2 regions of the Pseudomonas sp. E141 genome follow, and region 2 is predicted to be linked to the other one. Evidence: predicted binding sites of a transcription regulator. Region 2 holds the regulator's gene; the other holds the start of a gene.
What was found. The regulator FliA, encoded in region 2, starts transcription of late flagellar genes. The targets are predictions, from matches to a motif close to CTAAAGTTTNNNNNNNNNNNGCCGNTAA.

Region 1: the regulator FliA is predicted to act here: its motif matches at 3,113-3,140, upstream of GKKCFE_RS11900 (methyl-accepting chemotaxis protein).

The regions. Positions count from the first base shown of each region.
Region 1 is NZ_CP084024.1:2,661,846-2,666,708, reverse strand. It holds gene GKKCFE_RS11910 (L-iditol 2-dehydrogenase) at 1-227, opposite strand, end outside; gene GKKCFE_RS11905 (AraC family transcriptional regulator) at 475-1,368, shown strand; gene GKKCFE_RS11900 (methyl-accepting chemotaxis protein) at 1,358-2,992, opposite strand; gene GKKCFE_RS11895 (undecaprenyl-diphosphate phosphatase) at 3,263-4,093, shown strand; gene GKKCFE_RS11890 (DUF1294 domain-containing protein) at 4,090-4,500, shown strand; gene GKKCFE_RS11885 (MmcQ/YjbR family DNA-binding protein) at 4,504-4,857, opposite strand; gene GKKCFE_RS11880 (LysR substrate-binding domain-containing protein) at 4,854-4,863, opposite strand, start outside.
Region 2 is NZ_CP084024.1:1,393,680-1,398,542, forward strand. It holds gene flhA (flagellar biosynthesis protein FlhA) at 1-549, shown strand, start outside; gene flhF (flagellar biosynthesis protein FlhF) at 561-1,910, shown strand; gene fleN (flagellar synthesis regulator FleN) at 2,028-2,858, shown strand; gene fliA (RNA polymerase sigma factor FliA) at 2,855-3,598, shown strand; gene GKKCFE_RS06360 (chemotaxis response regulator CheY) at 3,765-4,136, shown strand; gene GKKCFE_RS06365 (protein phosphatase CheZ) at 4,155-4,863, shown strand, end outside.

The DNA of each region.
Region 1 (4,863 bases), 1.3 Mb from region 2:
GCCACGACCGCCTCGATGGCCTGGTCAATCGAAGCTTGTTCAGTGACGTCCATTTTGACCGCGTAGGCGCTGTCGCCCAGTTCGGCGGCGGTGGCTTGGGCGCTTCCAAGATCGATATCGGCAATCGCCACAGTAGCCCCTTCGTTGATATAGGCCTGGGCGAACGTCCTGCCAATACCACGGGCAGCACCGGTGACCAGCGCGCTTTTTCCTTCCAGTCGTTTCATGGGTTGTCCTGTCTCGAATGACAAAATAAACAGCAGGGGAGCGCGTCTCACCATCAATGACGTGCCGATTACAGCAGCGCCATTGGCGCCGGACAAACGCGGGAGGGATCATCGGCTGGTACTTTTTTAACGCCGTGACGTGTCCCTTGGCCGGGTTAAAAAAGTATCGGTGGACGATCAGGTCAGGGCTGGTGAACCGGTGCGCGCCGGGCGTAAGGTGCTGCCTACAGCGATAGAGACGCGCGACATGCCTGATCACTCAACGCCCCTGTTCGAGCAGCCACCCGCCGAACTTGAAGTCATCCTGCCTGAGCCCGAGCACAGTTTTCGCTGGTATGAGCACGACTATCCGTATCCGCTGGCGCGCTGGAACCACCATCCCGAATTCGAGATCCATCTCATTCGTCGGGGCAGCGGTAAATTGCTGGCGGGCGATTATATTGGTCCATTCGGCCCCGGCCACGTGGCGATGATCGGCCCAGGCTTGCCCCACGACTGGATGGGCGACCTGGCCCCGGGCGAGTACTTGGCTGGAAGGGACGTGGTGCTGCAATTCGATGGCGCAACGCTGTTGAGCCTGCGCCGGACGCTACCTGAACTCGGGGATTTACAGCCGCTGTTCGAAAGGGCACGACGAGGTCTGGTCTTCCGCGGCGACACCGCGGTGAACGCCGCAAGGCTGTTGGAGAGCATCGGCCCGGCCCAGGGACTCGGGCGACTGGCATTGTTTCTCCAACTGCTCAACACACTCAATCTCGCCCCGCAGGAGCAGGCCCAGTGCCTGGCCAGCCCTTGTTATGCACCCAGTCTGGATGCCCGCAGTTCCGAACGCATCCACAAGGCCTTTGAGTACCTGCAGACTGAACTCACGGGTGACCTGCGCCTGTCGGTGATTGCTCGGCAACTGGGCATGAGCGAGCCCGGTTTTTCGCGTTTCTTCAAACGCATCACCGGACACGGTTTCATTGATCTGATGCGCAAGCTCCGAGTCCAGCGAGCCTGCCGGTTGCTGTTGCACAGTGAAATGCCGGTGACCGATATCTGTTTTGAGGTGGGTTACAACAACCTGTCCAACTTCAATCGGCACTTTCGCATCGAGATGCACCAGACGCCCAGCGAGTATCGATCAGCTAGACCCTGAACTGCTTCAGCAACCCGTTCAATTGCTCACTCAGCGACTTGAGACGGGTACTCGCCAGGCTCGATTGTTCAGCCGCCAGGGCGGTGCTGTGGGAGAGGCCGGCGGCCTGGGTCACGTTCTGGTTGATGTCTTCCACCACATGGGCCTGTTGCAGCGTGGCGCTGGCGATGGAGGCGTTCAGGCTGTTGAGATTGCGCAGGGCCTGGCCGATGGCGTTGAGGCTGGCGCCTGCCAGCCCGGCTTGTTCAATGGTCAATTGCGAAGCACGGCTGCTGTCGCTGATGACTTTCACCGCCGCTTCGGAGTGGTTCTGCAAGCGTTCGATCATCGCCTGGATCTCGGCGGTGGACTTCTGCGTGCGCTGGGCCAGCAACCGCACTTCGTCAGCCACCACGGCAAAGCCTCGACCTTGTTCACCGGCGCGGGCCGCTTCGATCGCGGCGTTGAGGGCCAGCAGGTTGGTCTGCTCGGCAATGGAGCGGATCACCTCCAGCACACTGCCGATCTGGGTGCTTTCGCTGGCCAGGGTGCGAATCACTTCGACCGCCTGATCAATGGTCTGGGACAGTCGGTCAATCTGCTGCAAGCTGCCATCGATATTCACCTGGCCCTGCTGGGCCTGAGATTCGGCGTCGCGCATTTCGCTGGCGGCGTGTTCGGCATTCTTGGCGACGTCTTGCACGCCGTAGGTCACTTCGTTGATCGCGGTCGCCACCAGTTCCATCTGTTGCGATTGTTGCTGGCTGCGCTCCTGAGCTTGGGCGGCGTCGTTACCCAGGTCGTTGGACGATTGCCCCAGGGCCCTGGCCGAGTCCTGCAACTGGCTGACTACTTCGCGCAGTTTGGCGGTAAAGGCATTGAAATGCCGGGCCAGTTGCGTCACTTCATCCTGGCCGTGGGTGTCGAGGGTGCGGGTCAGGTCGCTTTCACCGCTGGCAATGTTGGCCATGGCATTGACCGTTTCCTGCAGCGGCCGAACGATGCTGCGCACGATCAGGGTCAGGAGCAGGCCCATGAGCAGGGTGATCGCCAGGCCGATCAGCGAAGCCTTGATCACTTGAGAGCGGAATTCGGCCTCCACGTCATCCACATACACGCCTGAACCGATGATCCAGCCCCACGGCTCGAACAGTTTGACATAAGAGGTTTTCGCCACCGGCGCCTCGGCGCCCGGTTTCGGCCAGAGGTAATCCACCATCCCGGCGCCCTTGGCCTTGGCAATGGCGACCATCTCGTTGAACAGCGCAAAACCATTCGGGTCGCGAATCGCCGAGAGGTTCTGGCCTTCGAGTTTTGGGTTGGTCGGGTGCATGACCATCACAGGGGTCAGGTCATTGATCCAGAAGTAGTCACTCTGGTCATAGCGCAAGCCGCGCACCGCGCTAAGGGCCTGCTTCTGCGCAGCCTCGCGAGTCAGGGTGCCAGCCGTTTCCAGACCATGGTAGTAGCTCAGCACGCCGCTGGCAGTCTGGACCACATGCTGGGTTTTCTGCACCTTGGCCTGATACAGGTCGGTGTGGATCTGCTTAAGCATGAACGCGCCTAACGTGAACAACATCACGATGGACACGACCAAGATGAGCCACAAGCGTCGGCTGATCGACACACTGCGCAAGCTATTCATACGCTGTCACTCCGGTTTCTTATTCTTGTCATCTGCGACCGCCTGAGTCTGGCGTCAGGCGGGTATGCCTTTGTGTCCTGAGTCATAACGCGGCAGCGTTATCAGGGCTTGTCTGATAGGATTTCGGCCCCGCGGCGCAAAACCTGAGCCTGTTCCGGTTTTTTCATTGGTTTTTTTGAGAAATCGCAGTCACCGTGCGCCTGCTGTTTACACCTGCATAACGCTTAAATTTTGATGAGACGTGCGCAAGCATAGTCTTTTGGGGGATGAATGGATTTGTGGACCGCCTTTCAGGCACTGATTCTTGGCGTGGTAGAAGGCTTGACGGAGTTCCTGCCGATCTCCAGTACGGGGCACCAGATCATTGTCGCGGACTTGCTCGAGTTCGGCGGCGAGCGCGCGATGGCGTTCAACATCATTATCCAGCTCGGGGCGATCCTGGCGGTGGTGTGGGAGTTTCGGCGCAAGATCTTCGACGTGGTACTGGGCTTGCGCACCCAGCCCAGCGCTCGCCGGTTTACGGCCAACCTGCTGATTGCCTTCATGCCCGCTGTGGTATTGGGCGTGTTGTTTGCAGACCTGATCCATGAATACCTGTTCAACCCGATCACGGTGGCCACGGCGTTGGTGCTGGGCGGTTTCGTGATGCTCTGGGCCGAGAAGCGCCAGCACACAGTGCACGCCGAAACGGTAGACGACATCACCTGGAAGGATGCGCTGAAAGTCGGCTTCGCCCAGTGCCTTGCGATGATTCCCGGCACCTCCCGCTCAGGCTCGACCATCATCGGTGGCTTGCTGTTCGGGCTGTCGCGCAAGACCGCGACCGAGTTTTCATTCTTCCTGGCGATGCCAACCATGGTCGGCGCAGCGGTCTACTCCGGCTATAAATATCGCGAGCTGTTTGTGCCGGCGGATTTTCCGGTGTTCGCCATCGGCTTCGTCACGGCGTTCATTTTCGCCATGATCGCGGTCAGGGGCTTGTTGCTGTTCATCGCCAGCCACAGTTACGCCGTATTTGCCTGGTACCGGATCGCTTTCGGCCTGTTGATCCTGGCCACCTGGCAATTCGGTTGGGTGGACTGGACGGCGGCCCAGCCATGAGCCGTCCAGGCCGTGAGCCGGGCCCAGCCGTGCAGAGTTTGCGGCTCAAGCTCGTGGTATTTGCGCTGGTGTGCGCCTTGCCGCTGCTCGGGTCACTTTTGCTCGGGTTGCGCGCGGTGTCCTGGGTGCCGCTGACGGCCTACGGGCTCGTCAGCGTGGTGGCGTTTCTGTTGTACTGGAGCGACAAGCGCAAGGCCCGCGCTGACGCCTGGCGCACCCCGGAAAACGTATTGCACGCCGTGGAGCTGGCCGGGGGCTGGCCCGGGGCGTTGTTGGCTCAGCAAGTGTTTCGCCACAAGACCCGCAAGGTGTCGTTTCAGGTGGTGTTCTGGTTCATCGTGTTGCTGCACCAGGTGTTCTGGATCGACCAGTTATTCCTGGGCAGTCATCTGCTGATGCTTTTCTGAGCTTCACGACAGCAGCAAACCCACCTGGGTGCGCTTGGGCAGCTTGCTCACCACCAGTTGGTGGGAGCGCTGCAGCAGGCCACGCAGTTCATCGGCGCCCAGCGGGTAGGGCGTCTGCATGATGACCCACTGAGCCCGCGCCAGATAGGGCGCCGGGTGGATCCCCGGGCGGTCGCAATGCCCCAGGAACAGATCCTTGTCCACCTTGAACGCCAGTGATTCGCCCCGCAGGTTCTGCAGGGCGAACATCTTGTTGCCGGCAATGGAAAATACCCGCACGCCGCCCCATTTGTAGTCCTCCCTGGCGCCCGGCAAACCCAGGCAGAACTGCGCGACATCCTCTTCGCTCAAGCTCATATTTTT
Region 2 (4,863 bases):
GGCTCGCCGAAGCTGGCCGAAGAGCTGGTGCCTGGCGTGGTTTCGTTGTCGCAATTGCTCAAGGTGTTGCAGGCGCTGTTGGCTGAGCAGGTGCCGGTGCGCGACATTCGCAGCATTGCCGAGGCTATCGCCAACAACGCTTCCAAGAGTCAAGATACCGCCGCTCTGGTGGCTGCGGTGCGGGTTGGCGTATCCCGCGCAATCGTCCAAAGCATTGTAGGCACTGAGTCGGAGCTGCCTGTGATCACGTTGGAGCCAAGGTTGGAACAGATATTGCTCAATAGTCTGCAGAAGGCAGGACAAGGCTCGGAAGAGGGCGTTCTGCTGGAGCCAAGCATGGCCGAGAAGCTGCAGCGTTCGCTGATCGATGCAGCCCAGCGGCAGGAGATGCAAGGCCAACCGGTGATCCTGCTGGTGGCCGGTCCGATTCGCGCGATGCTTTCGCGATTCGGGCGCCTCGCGGTCCCGGGGCTGCATGTGCTGGCGTACCAGGAAATACCGGACAACAAGCAAGTGACCATCGTTGCGACAGTAGGGCCCAACGGCTGAGGTAGTGGTTTATGCAAGTGAAGCGTTTTTTCGCCGCCGATATGCGTCAGGCCATGAAGCTGGTTCGTGACGAGCTGGGCGCTGAAGCCGCCATCATCGGCAACCGTCGGATCGCCGGCGGTGTCGAGCTGACGGCGGCTCTGGATTACAAATTGTCGGCGCTGGCCCCACGTGTTCCCAACATGGAACTCGAGGATGAGCTGCGCAAGACCCAGTCGCGCATCGCCAGTGCCCAGGCCGAATTGAGCTTGCGCAGCAGTGACGGCGAAGCCAGCGCGGGCACCAATCGTCAATTGTTCGCCGGCCAGCCTCTGACCGCTGGATTGCCGTTGACCGCTGCTGAGCCACTGGTCGAGCAGGCCAAGGCCGAGCCGCGTCGTCCGGCGCCGGTTCAGGCTGCCTCAGGCGGTGGCGTCGACCCGCGCGCCCTGGACTCGATGCGCTTCGAACTCAACAGCCTGCGTGAACTGATGGAAGTTCAGCTCGGCTCCCTGGCCTGGAACCAGTTGCAAGGCAACCGTCCGGCCCAGGCAAACCTGTGGCGTCGCCTGCAACGTATCGGCTTGTCCGGCCCGTTGTCCCGCGACCTGCTGGCGCTGATCAACGATATCGAAGAACCTCGTCAGGCCTGGCGCATGTTGCTGGCGCACCTGGCGCGGATGATCGCCACACCGGAAGTCGAGCCTCTCGAAGAAGGTGGCGTCATTGCCATGGTCGGCCCGGCCGGCATGGGCAAGACCACCACCCTGGCCAAGCTCGCGGCGCGTTATGTACTCAAGTACGGCGCCCAGAGCATCGCCCTGGTGAGCATGGACAGTTTCCGTATCGGTGCCCAGGAACAACTCAAGACCCTTGGCCGGATCCTCAATGTGTCGGTGACCCATGTGGATCCGGGCCAGTCCCTGGCCCAGGCGCTGGAACCGCTGCTGCGCAAGCGCGTCGTGCTGATCGATACCGCCGGCCTGCAAGCCAGCGATCCGGCCCTGCGCATGCAGCTTGAAAGCCTGGCCGGGCGTGGGATCCGGTCAAAAAATTATCTCGTGTTGGCAACCACCAGCCAGAAACAGGTTCTAACCGCCGCATACCACAGCTACAAACGCTGCGGGCTGGCCGGCTGCATCCTGACTAAGCTGGACGAAACGGCAAGCCTGGGCGAGGTGTTGAGCCTGGCGATCGGTCATGATTTACCGGTGGCCTACCTGACCGACGGGCCGCGGATCCCGGATGATTTGCATCTGCCGCGCCGTCATCAACTGGTCAGTCGTGCCGTGAGTGTGCAAATGCAGGAAGAACCCAGCGAAGAAGCCATGGCTGATATGTTCGCTGATATCTACCACAGCCCGACCAAGCAGGTCGGCTGAGGTAATCATGAATATTTTTTGTACCTACATCGATGGTCTGCCATGCATTGTTCCTTCATGCGAGCGCGCAGCCAGTAATGTGGCCTCCGTCTAAGTAAGACAAGGTAAAGAACGAACATGGGCAGCATGCATCCCGTACAGGTGATCGCGGTGACCGGCGGCAAAGGTGGCGTCGGCAAGACTAACGTGTCAGTGAACTTGTCCCTGGCTCTGGCAGAGCTTGGCCGACGGGTCATGCTGCTGGACGCCGACCTGGGCCTGGCGAACGTCGACGTGCTGCTGGGGCTCACGCCCAAGCGCACGCTGGCGGACGTGATAGAGGGCCGCTGCGAACTGCGCGACGTGCTGCTGCAAGGGCCGGGCGGGATTCGCATCGTGCCGGCTGCCTCGGGCACCCAGAGCATGGTTCACCTGACCCCGGCTCAACACGCCGGCCTGATCCAGGCCTTCAGCGACATCGGTGACAACCTCGATGTGCTGGTGATCGACACCGCTGCCGGTATCGGTGATTCGGTCGTCAGTTTCGTACGCGCTGCCCAGGAAGTCTTGCTGGTGGTCTGCGACGAACCGACGTCCATCACCGACGCCTATGCCCTGATCAAGTTATTGAACCGTGACTACGGCATGAACCGCTTCCGCGTCCTGGCCAACATGGCCCAGAGCCCGCAGGAAGGTCGCAACCTGTTCGCCAAGTTGACAAAGGTCACGGATCGTTTCCTGGACGTCGCCCTACAATACGTCGGCGCTGTGCCCTACGACGAAAGCGTACGCAAGGCCGTCCAGAAGCAACGTGCGGTTTATGAAGCCTTTCCCCGTTCCAAATGCGCACTGGCGTTCAAGGCTATTGCCCAGAAGGTTGATACCTGGCCACTGCCAGCCAACCCTCGCGGGCATCTGGAGTTTTTCGTCGAGCGTCTCGTGCAACAAACAGCAGGGCCCGTGTTATGACAGCCAGCGGTTACAACCATCTCTACAAGAAATCGGCACGGGACGCCCAGTACGAATTGATTGAGCGATACGCGCCTCTGGTCAAGCGTATCGCCTATCACTTGCTGGCGCGGTTGCCGGCCAGTGTCCAGGTTGAAGACCTGATCCAGGCGGGCATGATCGGCCTGCTCGAAGTGTCGAACAAATACGACGCGAGCAAGGGCGCCAGTTTCGAGACCTATGCCGGTATTCGCATTCGCGGGGCGATGCTCGATGAAGTCCGTAAGGGTGATTGGGCGCCGCGTTCGGTGCATCGCAATACCCGCATGGTCAGTGACGCCATTCGCGCCATTGAAGCTAAAACCGGGCGTGACGCTAAAGATCACGAGGTTGCGGCCGAACTCCAATTGAGTCTCGATGATTATTACGGGATTTTGAACGATACCTTGGGCAGTCGCCTGTTCAGTTTCGACGACCTGCTGCAGGACGGCGAACACGAAGGGCTGCACGAGGACGGCGCGAGTGCTCACATGGAGCCATCGCGTGACCTGGAAGATGAGCGTTTCCAGAGCGCGCTGGCGGATGCGATTGCCAATTTGCCGGAGCGTGAGCGACTGGTCTTGGCGCTGTACTACGACGAAGAGCTGAACCTCAAGGAAATCGGTGAGGTCCTGGGTGTCAGCGAATCGCGGGTCAGCCAGTTACACAGCCAGTGCGCGGCCCGTTTGCGGGGGCGTTTGGGGGAGTGGCGAGCGCGCTGACAGCAGTGTGGGGACACTGCGAACGAGGCTGGCCTGGCATGTGCTGAGCCAGTCTTTCTCTGTTGTCCTCCAGACCGTTGTCGAGTGTTGTGCCGGATTGATTGAAATGGCGCGTTCAGGTGCTGGGCGCGTTTAAGACTGCTTGGAGGTCGAATTGGACAAGAACATGAAAATCCTCATCGTTGATGACTTCTCAACGATGCGGCGGATCATAAAAAACCTGTTGCGTGACCTTGGGTTCACCAACACGGTCGAGGCCGACGATGGCACCACTGCCATTCCGGTTCTCAACAGCGGAAGCATCGACTTTCTGGTGACTGACTGGAACATGCCCGGCATGACCGGTATCGACTTGCTGCGCCACGTGCGCGCCGACGAAAAACTCAAGCACCTTCCGGTGCTGATGGTCACTGCCGAAGCCAAGCGCGAGCAGATCATCGAAGCGGCCCAGGCCGGTGTGAACGGCTACGTGGTCAAACCCTTCACGGCCCAGGCGTTGAAAGAGAAGATCGAAAAAATCTTCGAACGCATCGGTTAACGGCGCCACGGGGGAGCTATGGATAACGAATCTTCAATGGGTGATTTCGAATCGACCCTGAAAAAACATGCCCGCGAACTGGTCGACAGCCTTGAGAAAGGCCGCTTTGGCGATGCGGTTCAAATGATCCATGAGCTCAACCAGACCCGTGACCGCGGTCTGTATCAGGAAGTGGGCAAGCTCACGCGTGAACTGCACAGCGCGATTGTCAATTTTCAGATCGATCCGAACATGCCGCAGGCCGAGGAGGTCTCGCAGATCACCGACGCGACCGAGCGTCTGGGTTATGTGGTCAAGCTGACCGAGGCCGCGGCCAACCGCACCATGGACCTGGTGGAGAACGCAACGCCGCTGGTCAATGGCCTGAGCGATGAAGCCCAGGCCTTGAGCACCGACTGGGGTCGCTTCATGCGGCGCGAAGTCGGGGCTGAAGAGTTTCGCGAGCTGGCCCGTCGGGTCGACGGTTTCCTGACGCGCAGTAGCGCCGAGAACCGCGCCGTGGCGAGCAACCTCAACGACATTCTGCTGGCTCAGGACTATCAAGACCTGACCGGCCAGGTGATCAAGCGGGTGACCCAACTGGTCACCGAAGTGGAAAGCAACCTGCTCAAACTGGTGTTGATGGCCAGCCAGGTAGACCGCTTTGCAGGCATCGAACACGACCGTGAAGCGATGCTCGCTGAAAAAGATCCACAAAAACATCTCTCTCAGGGTGAAGGTCCGCAAA